Linked DNA regions of Acidisarcina polymorpha. Each later gene encodes a partner of the first gene's protein in a complex. Links are inferred from orthologs where the notes say so. Each region holds a gene or a part of one and is shown on either strand. Other genes may lie near its edges.

The links. Proteins that work in one complex are often made in the same cells at the same time.
Region 2: the proteins of nuoD (region 1) and ACPOL_RS01070 are in contact, whole or in part, in a cryo-EM structure (PDB 6KHJ), measured with the Thermosynechococcus vestitus proteins. The link is inferred for Acidisarcina polymorpha from one-to-one orthologs. Residues at the interface, in WP_011057128.1 of Thermosynechococcus vestitus: Pro17, His18, His19, Pro20, Ser21, Met22, Val25, Arg27, Met29, Thr31, Ile38, Asp39, Cys40, Glu41, Pro42, Val43, Ile44, Gly45, Tyr46, Leu47, His48, Arg49, Gly50, Met51, Lys53, Ile54, Asn57, Arg58, Pro65, Tyr66; in WP_011056552.1 of Thermosynechococcus vestitus: Leu46, Met47, Tyr48, Thr50, Ala51, Cys52, Phe54, Ile55, Glu56, Ala58, Ala59, Ile61, Gly62, Ser63, Arg64, Phe65, Asn76, Pro78, Thr89, Thr91, Lys93, Met94, Ala97, Leu101, Met123, Phe124, Ser126, Asp127, Ser128, Tyr129.

Annotation. Positions count from the first base shown.
Region 1 is NZ_CP030840.1:6,219,016-6,227,293, reverse strand. The notes cover bases 107-3,078. They hold nuoD (NADH dehydrogenase (quinone) subunit D), read right to left. Parts: upstream 2,219-3,078; coding sequence 995-2,218; downstream 107-994. Other genes in these bases: ACPOL_RS26525 (NADH-quinone oxidoreductase subunit A), read right to left, coding at 2,710-3,078; ACPOL_RS26530 (NADH-quinone oxidoreductase subunit C), read right to left, coding at 2,218-2,706; ACPOL_RS26540 (hypothetical protein), read right to left, coding at 597-998; ACPOL_RS26545 (NADH-quinone oxidoreductase subunit NuoE family protein), read right to left, coding at 107-600. Also shown: NADH-quinone oxidoreductase subunit NuoF, read right to left, coding at 1-66; more of ACPOL_RS26545, read right to left, coding at 70-106; more of ACPOL_RS26525, read right to left, coding at 3,079-3,117; atpB (F0F1 ATP synthase subunit A), read left to right, coding at 3,439-4,155; ACPOL_RS26515 (AMP-binding protein), read right to left, coding at 4,275-6,893; ACPOL_RS26510 (YtxH domain-containing protein), read left to right, coding at 7,013-7,288; ACPOL_RS26505 (hypothetical protein), read left to right, coding at 7,436-7,774.
Region 2 is NZ_CP030840.1:229,285-234,776, forward strand. Bases 1-2,839 are described here. They hold ACPOL_RS01070 (NADH-quinone oxidoreductase subunit B), read right to left. Parts: upstream 1,786-2,839; coding sequence 1,216-1,785; downstream 1-1,215. Other genes in these bases: ACPOL_RS01065 (OmpA family protein), read right to left, coding at 1-1,002; ACPOL_RS01080 (P-II family nitrogen regulator), read left to right, coding at 2,157-2,495; glnD ([protein-PII] uridylyltransferase), read left to right, coding at 2,741-2,839. In the rest of the region: more of glnD, read left to right, coding at 2,840-5,338; ACPOL_RS01090 (choice-of-anchor P family protein), read right to left, coding at 5,485-5,492. UniProt on the Escherichia coli protein: NDH-1 shuttles electrons from NADH, via FMN and iron-sulfur (Fe-S) centers, to quinones in the respiratory chain. The immediate electron acceptor for the enzyme in this species is ubiquinone.

The sequences.
Region 1 (8,278 bases):
CGCGCCCTGGCCGAAACGGTAGGAGATGACCTTCACTTCATCGGGATGGGAGACCAGTTCGGGCATTGTTCAAACTCCCTTTCCGTTGCTGTCTGCCTTAGGGGCGGATTGCGCTTTGGCCCGGTACTCGTCGAGTATCTTGTCCATCGCCTCGGGCGTCAGGTTGTCATGGAAGTCGTAGTTCACCTGCACCGCTGGCGCCCAGCAGCAGGCCCCGATGCACTCGACCTCTTCCAAAGAAAAGACGCCATCCGGGGTGGTTTCCTTATGGCCGATGCCTAGCCGTTGGCTGCAATGGGCGAGCAATTCATTCCCGCCGCGCAGCATGCAGCTGATGTTGGTGCACACCTGGACGTGGAATTTACCATGCGGCTTCAGGTGAAGCAGCGAATAGTAGCTGATCACGTTGCGAACTTCGAGCGGGCTCAACTGCACTCGTTCTGCAATCTCTTCGATCACCGCATCCGAGAGGCATCCGACCTCGTCCTGCGCATAGAGCAGCATCGGCACCAGCGCCGAACGCCGCACCGGATAGGCAGTCACCAGCTTGTCGAAGCGGGCCGCGAGTTCAGGAGAAAAAATCGTTATCGTCGTACTCATGCCGGTACCTCAATCCTGTCGAGAGTGGCCGCCGTAGTCAGCAATCCAACCAGATGGATCGCCGCGTGGTCCATGTCGAACTCGGACCGATCCAGAGCGACGGTGCCGTCGGCATTCAATTCGAAGGTGCCGCGTTCCTGCTTGTCTCGTTCCTGTTTGTCCTTGGTCGTCAGCGACCAGACACCGCGCCCCAGCGTCGGATAGTACTCGACCCTCAATGTGCTGCCCTTCACGACGATTTCAAGCGAGCCGGGTGTCAGGTCAAGCACCCCATGCTCCACCCCATTGAGGCTGGCTGCAGCGGCATACGACCTTAGCAAAGAGGCAAACGAGCGCCACAACTCGGTGCGAACGTCGGAGCGCAAAGCTGTCAATCGGAATGGAACCGGGGCGCTCACCGGTCGATCTCCCCGAGCACGATGTCGATCGAGCCGATCACCGCCACTACATCTGCCAGCAGCCGGCCTTCGCACATCACCTGCAGGGCCTGTAACGTCGCGAACGACGGATTCCGCATATGCACCCGGTACGGCTTCGCGGTGCCGTCCGAAACCACGTAATACCCCATCTCGCCGCGCGGCGATTCGATCGCCTGATAGACCTCGCCTGCCGGGACCGGGAAGCCCTCGGTCACGATCTTGAAGTGGTAGATGAGCGACTCCATCTGGGTCTTCATTTTTTCCCGGTCGGGCAGAACCACCTTCGGCGAATCCGCCTTGATCGGACCCTCCGGCATCCCATCGAGCGCCTGCTGACAGATCTTGACCGACTCGCGCATCTCTTCGAGGCGAATCACATACCGGGCCCAGACATCGCAATCGTTCGAGACCGGCACCTTGAACTGGAACTTCTCATAGCTCGAATACGGCATGTCCCGCCGCAAGTCGAAATCGACGCCGCTGGCCCGCAAGGGCGGCCCGGTCACTCCCAGCGCAATGCCATCCGCTGCGCTCAAGTGTCCGACACCCTTCAACCGGCTCACCCAGATCGGGTTGCCCGTGAGCAGGTTCTGATACTCATCAATCTTCTCGGGCAGGATCTTGATCAGCGCCTGGACGCGGTCGAAGAAGTCGAACGGAGGCTCGAGCGCCAAACCGCCGATCCGGAAATACGAAGTCATCATCCGCTGGCCAGAGACGTGCTCGAAGATCCTCAAAATCTCTTCCCGCTCGCGGAAGGTATAGAGGAAGACGGTCAGCGCGCCAATGTCCATCGCGTGCGTGCCCAGCCAAACCAGGTGCGAATTCAACCGGGTTAGCTCATTGAGTAGAACGCGCATCCACTGCGCCTTCTCCGGAATCTCCATCTCCAGCAGCTTCTCGACCGCCAGGCAGTAGCAGAGATTGTTCGACATCGGGCTGAGATAGTCGATGCGGTCGGTCATCGGCACGACCTGCTGGTAAAACTTCGCCTCGCAGGTCTTTTCAATGCCAGTGTGCAGATAGCCGATGTCGGGGACGACCTTGAGCACGGTCTCGCCGTCAATCTCAATCACCAGCCGCAAGACGCCGTGGGTCGAGGGGTGCTGCGGTCCCATGTTGAGGACCATCGTCGTGTCGCCCGAGCCTTCGACGACATGCGGTTCGAGCAGCGAGCCGGTAGCAACAAATTCTGTCATCAGCGGTAACCCTCCACCGGATAGTCCTTGCGTAAGGGATGGCCTTCCCATTCGTCCGGCATCATGATGCGGCGCAGGTTCGGGTGCCCCGCGAAGCGTATCCCGAAGAGGTCGAAGACCTCGCGCTCATAGAAGTTCGCCGACGGCCAGATCGGAGTGATGCTGTCGATCACCGGATCGTCGCTCGACACGAAAGCCCGCAACCGGATCCGCTGCTTCAAGCCATGCGAAAGAATGTGGTAGCTCACCTGAAACCGCGGCTCGGTCGGATACCAGTCAACCGCCGTCACGTCTTCAAGGAAGTTGAATCCGGCGTCCCGCACCACCTTCGCTGCTTCGCGAATGTCATCGACGGCCACCGTCAACGTCAACTCACTGCGGTCCCACAACGCGTCGACAATGGCCGCCGGCTTCCACCCCAGCAAGGCGGAGATTCCCGGATTCGCAGCATGTTCGGAGAGCACAGCGTCTTTGGTCGAGGTCGGCATAAGTTAGAGGTCCGCCTTGTCGGAAGACCAATCCAGAATGCCCTTGTGCCAGATGTAAAACAGGCCAACCGCGACGAAGCCGAGATACACGATCATCTCCCAGAAGCCGAAGAACCGGCCGACGCCGAGCGAAGGCAGCTTGCGGTAGATCACCGCCCACGGCAGCATGAAAACCGCTTCCACATCGAACAGGATGAACAGCATCGCGACCATGTAGAAGCGCACTGAGAAGCGGCCCCGCGCATCGCCTAACACGGGGATGCCGCACTCATAGGCTTCCAGTTTGGCCTTCGTATTCCGGTGCCGCCCGATAAACCAGGACCCGGTCACCATGCCCACCCCCATGCCGACGACGACAATTACTTGAATCAGCAGTGGCAGGTAGTTCCAGAAATAATTTTGCGAGTGCATCAAGGCCCCTGACGGTGAGAAAAGCGTTGGAGTAACCCTACTCCGACTCTAAGTTTAAGGCACTCCAGAGTCAAGCCTAACAGCCGTTGACGACGGGTCCATTGAAATGGTGGAGTAAAAGCGAATTGGTTCTTCCAGCGGCCCATTGCGGCTCTGCTTTAAGGCCATAAAGTTTGGCTCCCTCGCGGCTGCGCGGGCACGACCGCTGGCCTTGACGCTCCACAAAGCGACCTGCCACAATTCCGGACAAACGGAGCGGAGTTCTACGGTTCACTCAAAGGAGCCTCCAGAGGAGAGTCTTTCGATGGGCGCGTTGATTGTATGGCTAAGCCACTTGCTGAATCGGATCTTCGGTGGAGTTATCCTCGCGCTGCTCCAGCCCTGCGCATCCACACCGGGAGCCGCGCCCATCTCATCAGCTCCACCTTGACCATCGAGTTGCTGGTGACAGCCTTCCTCCTTCTGTCCTTCATCGCGGTACGAGTGACGCTCGATATCGAGAGGCCGCCCGCTGCTCAGCACCTTGCCGAGATGCTGCATGAATTCGTGACGAACCAGGCAGGAGCCATAATGGGCCGCGGCTTCGAACCTCATCTTCCTTTTGTCACCACCATTCTGCTTTTCATCGGATGCTGCAATCTGGCTGGCCTTCTGCCGGGAATCCATACCCCGACCGCAACCCCCTCTGTGCCGCTCGCCGTGGCCTTGCTGACGTTTCTGTACAGCGAATTCCATGCAGTTCGCGTGCAAGGCGTCCTGGGATACTTGAAGAGTCTGGGAGGCCCCATCTGGTGGACGGTTCCGCTCATTCTTCCCGTCGAAATCATCTCCCACCTGAACCGCAATGTTTCACTCACCGTGCGTGTCTATGCGAATATGTACGCCAGCGACCTGCTCACCCTGGTCTTCTTTTCGCTCGTTCCCATCGGGCTGCCGGTCGTCTTCCTGGGTCTACATTTCGGAGTAGCGCTCATTCAATGCTACGTTTTTATGCTGCTTGCCTTGATCTATCTCGCTGAAGCCAATGCCGGCCATTGAACCTGCGCACTGAACCCCTGTTCGCTGAATGTTATTGAGCGGCCACAAACAAGCCGGCCCGTCATTGCTACAAGCCGGGAATAACGACCATCCGGCAGCCTCGAGCCATCCCCAGGTCTTCACATGCCGCGAATCACCTCTTCGAGCGATTGAGTCAAGACCGCCGGTCCGACTGCTTCGTCGATCGACTGAATCCTCCCAACATGGATCATCAACTTCCCGGAACGGAACCATTTTGACTTGGCTTGCTTTATCTCTCCAACCCCCCTCAGGGCGACTGGCAAAATGGGCACTCTGGACTCCGCCGCCAAAATGCCGATTCCGCTGCGAAAAGGATGCAGCCGCCCATCCTCCGAACGGTGGCCCTCCGGGAAAATCAGCACCGAATAGCCCCGATCCATCGCCTGACCAGCATGGGCAAAGCTCCGCCGAAAGCCCATCGATCGCGGCAGCGGAAAGACATTGAACAGCGCCGTGATCAAGAAATAAGCAACCGGTCCGAAGTCGCTAAACCGGAATTCACTCTGTCTGCGACCCTCGCGGAAGTCGCGCAGCATCTCGCCCGACATCGCCACCGCCACGCGATGCCGCAGCTTCGGCGGTAGCGCATAGAGCACCAGAGCGGCGTCATAACTGCTCACGTGGTTGGCAATGATCAGCAGCGGCCCGTCGGGAAGGCCGCTGCTGTCGCGGATCACCTGCGGCGCAGCCAGCAGCCAGACCAGCGGCCGCATGACCGTCTCAAGGAAGAGCACCCGCAGCCAGCGAACCGGAGTCGTCCATGGCCAGAACGGATAGCGATGATCATCCGGCTTCGTTGCCCGGTCGGACGGCGTTTCTGGCGCCGGAACTCTACGCTCGACCCGCTCTTCAACGTTCCTGCGGCCGGGCAAGCTCACCAGCGCACGCAGCTCGCCCAGCGTCCGGACGCCCTCCATCGCGTCATCCGGCAGCTCCACGCCCAACTGCTGTTCGAGCGCCGATTGCAGCTGTACCCGTCCCAGGCTGTCGAGCTGGAGGTCCTCGGAGAGCAGGGAAGCATCGCTCGCCTCGGTCACCTTCGCCCCGCTCACCGAGGCAATCAAACGGAGAAGCCAGTCCCCATCGCCGGCTTCCCGGCCAGCCTCATCCGGACGCGCCAACGCTGCGCATGCCCAGTCGGCGACCCGCCGGCGCAGCAGTTTGCCGGTGGGAGTATAGGGAAACTCCATCTCCGGCCAGCGCACCCAGCGGCGTATCTGCTGAAATTCAGCGAGCTCCCGGTTGGCGCCGCGCACCGCCTCCGCCAGGGCCCCGTCCGCCGCCGAGATACCGTTTGCCGCCGGACTTTGGCTTACCCCTGAATCGATCACCACCGCCAACGGCTCGGTGCCGCCCAAAGCCGGGCAGCCGACCACCACGCAGCTCCGCACCCCCGGCTGTTTGCACAGAGCGGCTTCGAGGTCGGCGGCATGAATGTTCATGCCCGAAGCGCTGACGATAACGTCGCTCTGCCGCCCGACGAAGCGCAGCTCGCCAGACGCGTCCCGCGCCGCCAAGTCGCCGGTCGCGAGCCACTCGTCCTGCCTCGGCTGCAAACGGCCGCCTTGCCAGCTTGAGGTCGACAGCATGTCGCCCCGCACCAGGATTTCGCCGTTTTCCCCCAGGCGAACTTCGCGGCCCGGCAATGGTTTCCCAATAGTCCCGCGACCGATCTTGAACGGATGATTCAACGTCACCAGCGCCGCTGTTTCGGTGAGTCCATAGCCTTGAATCAGCGCAAAACCCAAAGTGTTCCAGAACTCTTCCAGCTCCTGAGGCAACGAGGCGCCTCCGCAAACGATCGCCCAGAACTTGAAGCCAAACGCCCGATGAATGCCGCGGAACCTCCACCAGTGCTTCCACACCCGCTCCCCGCGCCCAGCCGCCATCTCCTCTGCGAGCCGCGGATCGGACGCCAGAAGATGCGTACGCAGCGGCTCGAGAACGCGCGGCACCGCGGCTAGCACCGAGATGCGCTCTCTGCGAATCGTCGCAATCAGCCGGGATGGCTCCAGCTGCGATTCGAAGTGGACCTCGGCCGCCAGCAGCGGAGGCACCCACAGCCCCATGAACTGCCCAAAAACATGGCTCAGCGGGAGGCTATGCAGAAAACGCAGCGGGTGAAAGATTCGTTCGTACTTGAGGTACTTGCCAATCTCCCGCTCGATCGGCCCCAGGCTCGCCAGCACGTTCCGGTGCGTATGGACGACCCCCTTCGGCTCCGAAGTGGTGCCCGACGTGAAGACAATTTGCAGCGGCGTCACGTCGGAGACGCTGGGATCGACGGTGAACAGAGGCTCCGCAGGGAGGGAATCCGCAAAGTCGAGAAAAGAGAGTTGGGGCGGCTTCGAGGAACCCGGCAACTCTGCTCTGGCCAGCAGCGAGCGGTCACCAGCAATCAGCCGCGGCGCAACGTCCGCAATCACCCGTGCCCCAAAGTCGCCCGAACCGGCCGCGTCGAGCGGCACCGCAATCACTCCGCGCAACAGGCAGCCGAAGAAGGCGGCAATCCATTCCGCTGAGTTCTCCCCCCAAAGCACCACCCGCTCGCCCGGGCCGATTCCGCGCCTGGCGAGCTCGGCTGAGAAGCGGCCCGCTAGCAACGCCAGTTCACGGTAAGAAGTCGCATAGCGTCGATTGCCGCGATACACCACCACCGCTGTCTGCGCCCCGTGGCGGCGGAAATCCTCGACGAGAGTAGCCAGGTTTGCCCGCATTGTCTCTAGTCTAGAGGGTGAGTCTTTGCTTCATGCAGCCAATGGGGTCAGAGGCAAAAATGCTCTAAAATCGAAGTTCGTTACTTTTCCATTCGTTACTTTTGCTAAGGAGAGATCATATGGACGCATTGAAGTTTTGGGCGGTCTTTTCGATCGGAGTGGCTGCCGGCGCGGCCGTGGCACTTATCTACGCTCCGCAGTCCGGAGCCAAGACCCGCAAGCAGCTCAAGCGCAAGCTCGAAGACGCCACCGACTACCTCAAAGACGCTACCGAAAACATCGGCGACTACGCCGATAAGGCTGCCAAGCGCGGTCGGGATGTCTGGGAAGACGTCGCCGACTCCGCCAGCAAAGCAGCCAGCCGCGGCGTCAAAACCGTATCTGATCTGATCTAGTCAATCTCCATCTTTGGAATGGATCGCAACGGGATGGTCTCGGCGCTGTGTCTTCTCGGCCGGGACCATCCTCGAGCCACTTCAGTCAGATCGCCGCTTTACCCGGACGATGTTTCCCTATGTTCGACACTCACGGCGAGGAGAATCATGAGGCGCGACCTGGACAATGTACAAGACGCTGTCGATAGAATTCTTCGGCCGGTCTTTGGTATTTTCGCGGCGCTGCTGCCGCTGGCGACCACGAGGCATGCTTGGAGAGATATTCACACTCGCCTGGACTGCGCTGTAATGGTCCTTCTCGTCGCCGCCTTCTATGTGGGATCCGATCAGCTGATCCGCAAACTGGACAGACTCACAACCAGCGAAGCATTATCAGGAACCTTTAGCTCGCTTCGCAGTTCAGTCGGTCAATTATCGACGATAGGCCTGATGATCGTCCCCGTCGCCTGGATCTTCGCAACTTACACCGCTAGCCGCGGACACTAAATCGAACGCAGCAGCGACCAGGGATCCCGACGCCTGCCAGAACCAGTCTGGGTCACTCTGCATTTGAAGTAGCGACCAGCCGCAGGACGGTCGACGGCCCGCTCAGGAAGCTACTGAGATCGCCACTCAGCGTCTTCGAGGCTGGCGTCTCCCGACGGGTAAGAAAGTCATGCTCTGAGCCCCACACCTCATACACCAGCCATTGCGCCCTATCCCGCTTTACATAATGGACCGTGAATGAAGGCAGCCGGGTTCCTCTTTAGCCAGTCTGGCGATCGTATTCAGTCAATCGCCAAGCTCTTCGGCACGTTCAGGTTTCGCATGAAAAAGAAGGCTGAAAATCACCTCGTCCGCCATGTGGCATCTCTCTAAATGTCAGAATCCGGCACCGTTCGAATCGATGATAAACGCCAAGGTCCGGGGACATCGGTTCAGCCTCCAGGCGGTTCGTGAAGCGATTGGGCAAAAAAGAAGTCCCGCCAGAGGGCAGGACTTCTCTCGATT
Region 2 (5,492 bases), 6.0 Mb from region 1 along the record:
ATCACCCGGCTTGATGGTGGTCGGGTTGGCCGAGCAGGTGATTGTCGGAGGCTCGTAATCCTTCACCGTGAAGTTTGCCGTGCAATCCGCAAACTGTCCTGGCTTCTGACCCTCGGAGACGTGACCAGTCACGGTATAGCTGCCTGGGCTCAGGCTGCTGGTATCGACATTGCCGGTCGTCGAATCGCCGGTAACTTTGACGCCAGAACCCGACCAGGTGTAGGTGGCGGTCTTCTTGGGATTGAGGTTGAGGGCGCTTCCCGTGACCGTAACCGGGTCACCGGGGAAGACCGAAGCCGGGCTAGCCGAGCAGCTGTAGGTAACCGGAGGAGGAGGAACGATGCTGCCGAACTTCACCACGACACCCGTGCTCAGGCGTGCGTTGTTCAGGTTAGCGCGACCGCCGGTTACTGGTTGGGGGCCGAAGGAGGCATGGTAGTACTGATAATCCGCCTGGAACAAGCGCAAGGCGAGGTGATGGTCGAACCATGGCAGCCCATAATCCAGGCCGCCGCCTACCGTCAAAGCCGTACCCCAGGTGTAAGCGTGAGAGGCCAACGGTTCATAGTTCGGGCCGCCGAGCCGCAGACCGCCGGCCAGCGCGTGGACGAACGGGGTGATGCCTTCATCGGTGGGATAACGGGCAATAATACCGCCGGAATAGGTCGAAGCCCCGTCGTTGTTTCCGTCCGGATGAACCCCAATCTCTACCTGAGCGCCCACGTACTTGTTGAAGAAGTAACTGCCGCTACCGATCGCTCCATAGTCCACAGAAGAGTACTTCGCGGGGCTGAGCGTCCCGTCAGCGAGCGTGGTGGTGATTGTGCCGTGAGGGGCGAGGTAAGAATATCCAAGAAAGATATCTATCTTGGATATCGGTGCGGCCGGTGGGGCAGAGGCCGGTGGGGGCGAATTCTGTCCGTATAAGCTCGATGATCCGAGCCCTACGGCGCCAGCTACGAGCAGAATTCGGCTCAGAGAACCTGTGGGACAAGAAAACATGCGTCTATCCTCCAAAAACCTTAGTGAAAAGTGACCTCGGTGAAACTAATGAGCCGACCGCAATGACTCATACCGAACTTGTTGCAATACCGCGCGTTGCGTACTCGAAGCGCTTACTTCAGGCTGCAGCACTATGAATGGTACACGCTAAGCCGCTGTTACTACACGGTCTTTTCAAAAACTTCGAACCTTTCGAACCTTCGCCAGGGGCGCCTATAGATTTAATGTGCGGCGCGTACTGCCCCGCTCCCGCTGAATCTTCTCTTGCAATAAAGTAATTGCATACATCAACTGTTCCGGGCGGGGTGGACATCCGGGCACATACACATCCACCGGAATGACCTGATTCACACCCTGAACCAAAGCATAATTGTTGAACACGCCGCCAGACGTCGCGCAAGCGCCCATGGATATTACCCACTTTGGTTCCGGCATCTGGTCATACAGGCGGCGTATGACCGGCGCCATCTTCTGTGACACCCGGCCCGCTATCACCATGAGGTCCGATTGCCGGGGCGAAGGCCGGAATACTTCGGCCCCAAATCGCGCAATATCGAATCGCGAAGCTCCCATGGACATCATCTCGATCGCACAGCAAGCGAGTCCGAAGGTCATCGGCCATACCGAACTCTTGCGCACCCAATTGATCGCAAAATCCAGAGATGTCATGAACACACCCTCGGGTTGCTCATAACCGTAATTGGCTTCTCGCACCTTCTCGCGATTTTTCGAGCTGCTCTCGAGCGAACCGAACAAATATCGATCTGAAGTCGCTAGTGACATATTCTCAATATACCTCCGATCTAACTCATTCCAGACGTTTTTTGCGACTTTCGCCTGCTTTTTTCAAAAGGGAGCACTTAGATTTCGCTCCATGCGACAGCACTACTTCACGGACCGCTTATGCAGGCCGATGGAATCGCACAGCTTTTGGATGTAGAAAACAATGAGGTCGAGCTCAAACATTTTGAGCTTCGCTGCACTTCGGGATGACGGCCGCCGCCGCAACCCGACCGCTCCAGGGTTGGCATTCCCGCCAACCGGCGCTACTTCCTGTGAGAGGCATCTCCATACTCGATTGATGAACCTGATACTCTGACCATCGAAATCAACTTTATATCGCGTGTGCTCAGTCAGGTTGAAAGCGAACAACTATGCAGAAAATTGAAGCGATCATTCAGCCATCGAAGCTCGATGCAGTAAAGGATGCCTTGATCGAGGCCGGCGTCGAAGGCATGACCATCCTTGAGGCTCGCGGTCATGGCAGGCAAAAGGGTCATACCGAGTTCTACCGGGGACGCGAGTACACCGTCGACCTGTTGCCAAAGATCAAGCTGGAGATGGTCGTCAGGGATGAAATGGTCGAGAAAACCGTACAGGCGATCCTCTCTGCCGCGCGCTCAGGCAAGATCGGTGACGGCAAGATATTCATCACCCGAGTGGATGAAGCCATTCGCATCCGAAACGACGAACGAGGCGAGACTGCCCTCTGATACTGCTGCAGAATAGGACCCGGATGCCAGCGGCCGCGGGTCCGAGCTCAGTCCTTCCCCCTGGACGGCGATTTTTGTCCCTTTGAATTCGCAGCATTGCCTGTAGACTTTTTTTACCCAAGTAAATCGGCCTTGACCAGTTAGGCCAAATCATCTTCGGCCACGGGCGGAGTTGCCGGAACTCTCTCAGTTACCGCTTCTCCGGCCTGCGAATACTGCTATACCAGGGGGAAATTGTCGCTAGCATGACCGACGGTGCACTTCTCTCTCAACTGAGAGAGACTTACCAGCAGGAATTCGTGAGCCTCCGCCAAAGCTTTGAGCGGAGCGGCGACGGTGCGGCCATCATCCGACGGCGTGCGATTTCAGTTGATACGCTCTTCAAAGCATTGTGGAGACAGGCGCTGGGCAAAGAGGTTGACCGTTCTGGCGTAGCTGTGGTTGCTACTGGCGGTTATGGCCGCCGCCATTTGTTTCCCTACTCCGATGTCGATTTGCTCTATATCTTTGCGAACGATGAGGCTGAGCGAGAGTTCCGGGAAGCGGTACAGATCGCAAATCAAGGGCTTTGGGACATCGGCCTTCGCGCCAGTCCCGCCATGCGGACCTTGAAAGAATGTGAAAGGATCGATCCAGACAACCTCGAGTTCATTGTTTCGACTTTAGACCGGCGTTTCATCACCGGCGACAACACACTCTACCGGCGATTTCAGATAGATATACTGCCTGGTCTCCTGCTTCGCGAGGGCAACGCCATCACTCAGAAGCTAGCCGAGATGGCGCGTGTCCGTCATGCGAAATACGGCAACACGATCTTTCACCTTGAACCCAATGTCAAGGAGTGCCCTGGCGGTCTGCGGGACTACCAACTGGCGCAATGGATCACGCTGCTACGGTACCTGCACGACCAGCAAAGCTGGCCTAAAGAAGTCGGCCCCACGTTTCAGAACGGTTCGAATGATTCCGAGTCGGCCTTCGACTTCCTCGCCGCAACTCGATGTTTCCTGCATTTCCGCCGCAACCGCGATGACAACACTCTGGATTGGCACGCGCAGGACGAAGCAGCGGCGCTTAGCATAGGCCTGGAAACGCGCGGCACCGCCGACCCGGCCTACTGGATGCGCACCTACTACCGGCATGCCCGGGCGGTTTTTCGCCGCGCCACCCTGATTCTGGAAAGTCTCCCGCCGGCCCGCCAGTCGTTCTACCGTCAGGTGCGGCGGCGACGCACACCTATCGCCGGCACCGACTTCTTCCTCGAACAAGGCCGGATCGACCTCGATGAGACCGCCTCAGTCAATGAAGCCGATAGCATTCTTCGGGTCTTCGCTTTAATCGCATCTCACGGATACTCGCTCACGCAGAAAGCCGAAGATCGGGTAGCCGAGTCACTGCCGGTGCTAGCTGTCCACATGCCGGAGGGTCCGTTCCTGTGGAACTGCCTTCGGGAGATCCTGCTCGGTCCCCATGCCGCCCATGCCCTGCGCACCATGCATGCGCTCGGGGTCCTCGAATTACTCATCCCGGAATTTCACGGCATCGATGCTCTAGTGATCCGGGATTCCTATCATCGATACACGGTCGACGAACATACATTCCTGGTGATTGAGAATATTCACCAACTGCGGCAGCTCCGGCAGGATGGCGAACAGCGCTTCGCGGCGCTTCTACCCCAAATCGAACGGCTCGACCTCTTTCTACTGGCGATCCTGCTGCACGATACCGGCAAGGCGAGACGCAATGGGGATCACTGCGCAGCCAGCGTCGAACTCGCGGAAAGCCTGCTCGCGCGGCTCGACTTTGATCCGGAAGAGCGCGAGACCGTCCGCTCGCTGATCCGCAATCACCTCAATATGTCGCTCGCGATGCGCCGGGACATCTTCGATCCGGAGAATATTCGAAGCTTCGCCGAATCCGTCATCAGCCAGGCCAATCTCAAGATGCTTTGCCTGCTGACCTACGCGGACATCAAGGCCGTGCACCCCGGTGCGCTAACTCCGTGGAAGGCTGACGCTCTGTGGCAGCTTTACATCTCTACTTCGAACCTCCTCGACCGCAGCGTCGATGAAGTGCGCTATCGAGGTGAGGCGGACAGCGGAATGCTGAACCGCATACTCGCTCTGGTACCCGACCGCAAGGAAGAGCTTCGCGCCTTTCTGGAAGGCCTTCCTCAACGCTACCTGCAGAGCCGATTGCCGGAGCAGATCCGCAACCACTTCAAAATGGCTTTAGATCTTCCTAACCAGCCAGTGCAACTAGCCTTCCGCACAACACGTCAGCTCTGGGAACTCACCCTGGTGACCATGGACCGCCCATTGCTCTTCGCCGATATGGCCGGAGCGCTCTCTGCCTGGGGCATGAACATTATCAAAGCCGACGCTTTTTCGAATGAAGCCGGGCTGATCGTCGATACATTTCAATTCACCGACACCTTTCGCACCCTGGAGCTGAATCAGAGCGAGATCGGACGCTTCGAGGAAAGTATTACCGATGTCATCTCATTGAAGACTCCACTCGAAACCCTGATGCGCCGCCGCAGCCATGCCTTCCAGCGGAAGCCTTCGAAAGTCAAGATTGCGAACCGCCTCGAATTCGACAATTCATCTTCGGAGCACAGCACGCTCCTGCAACTGGTCGCGCAGGATTATCCGGGGCTACTCCGCGAAGTCGCCAGGACCTTTGCAGAACACCGCTGCAACATCGAGGTTGCGCTGATCGACACCGAAGGCGAGATCGCGATCGACGTCTTCTATCTCACTTCGGAAGGCGCTAAATTGGACGAGCCGCTGCAAAAGAAATTGAGCGAAGCGCTCAGTTCGGCCCTTAACGAGGCGGCCGCCTAGTCATTGCTGTTGCGGCGGTGTGTCCGGCTACGCGGCGGCAGCCGGAAACGGCCCGCGACCAGAGCTAAAGCTCCAAAGCGCAGGCCGCTCATTCCGACAACAGTCAAGCTGTTGCGATCCGCATTGCCACGAGTTCCGCACTGCCACTAAGGGA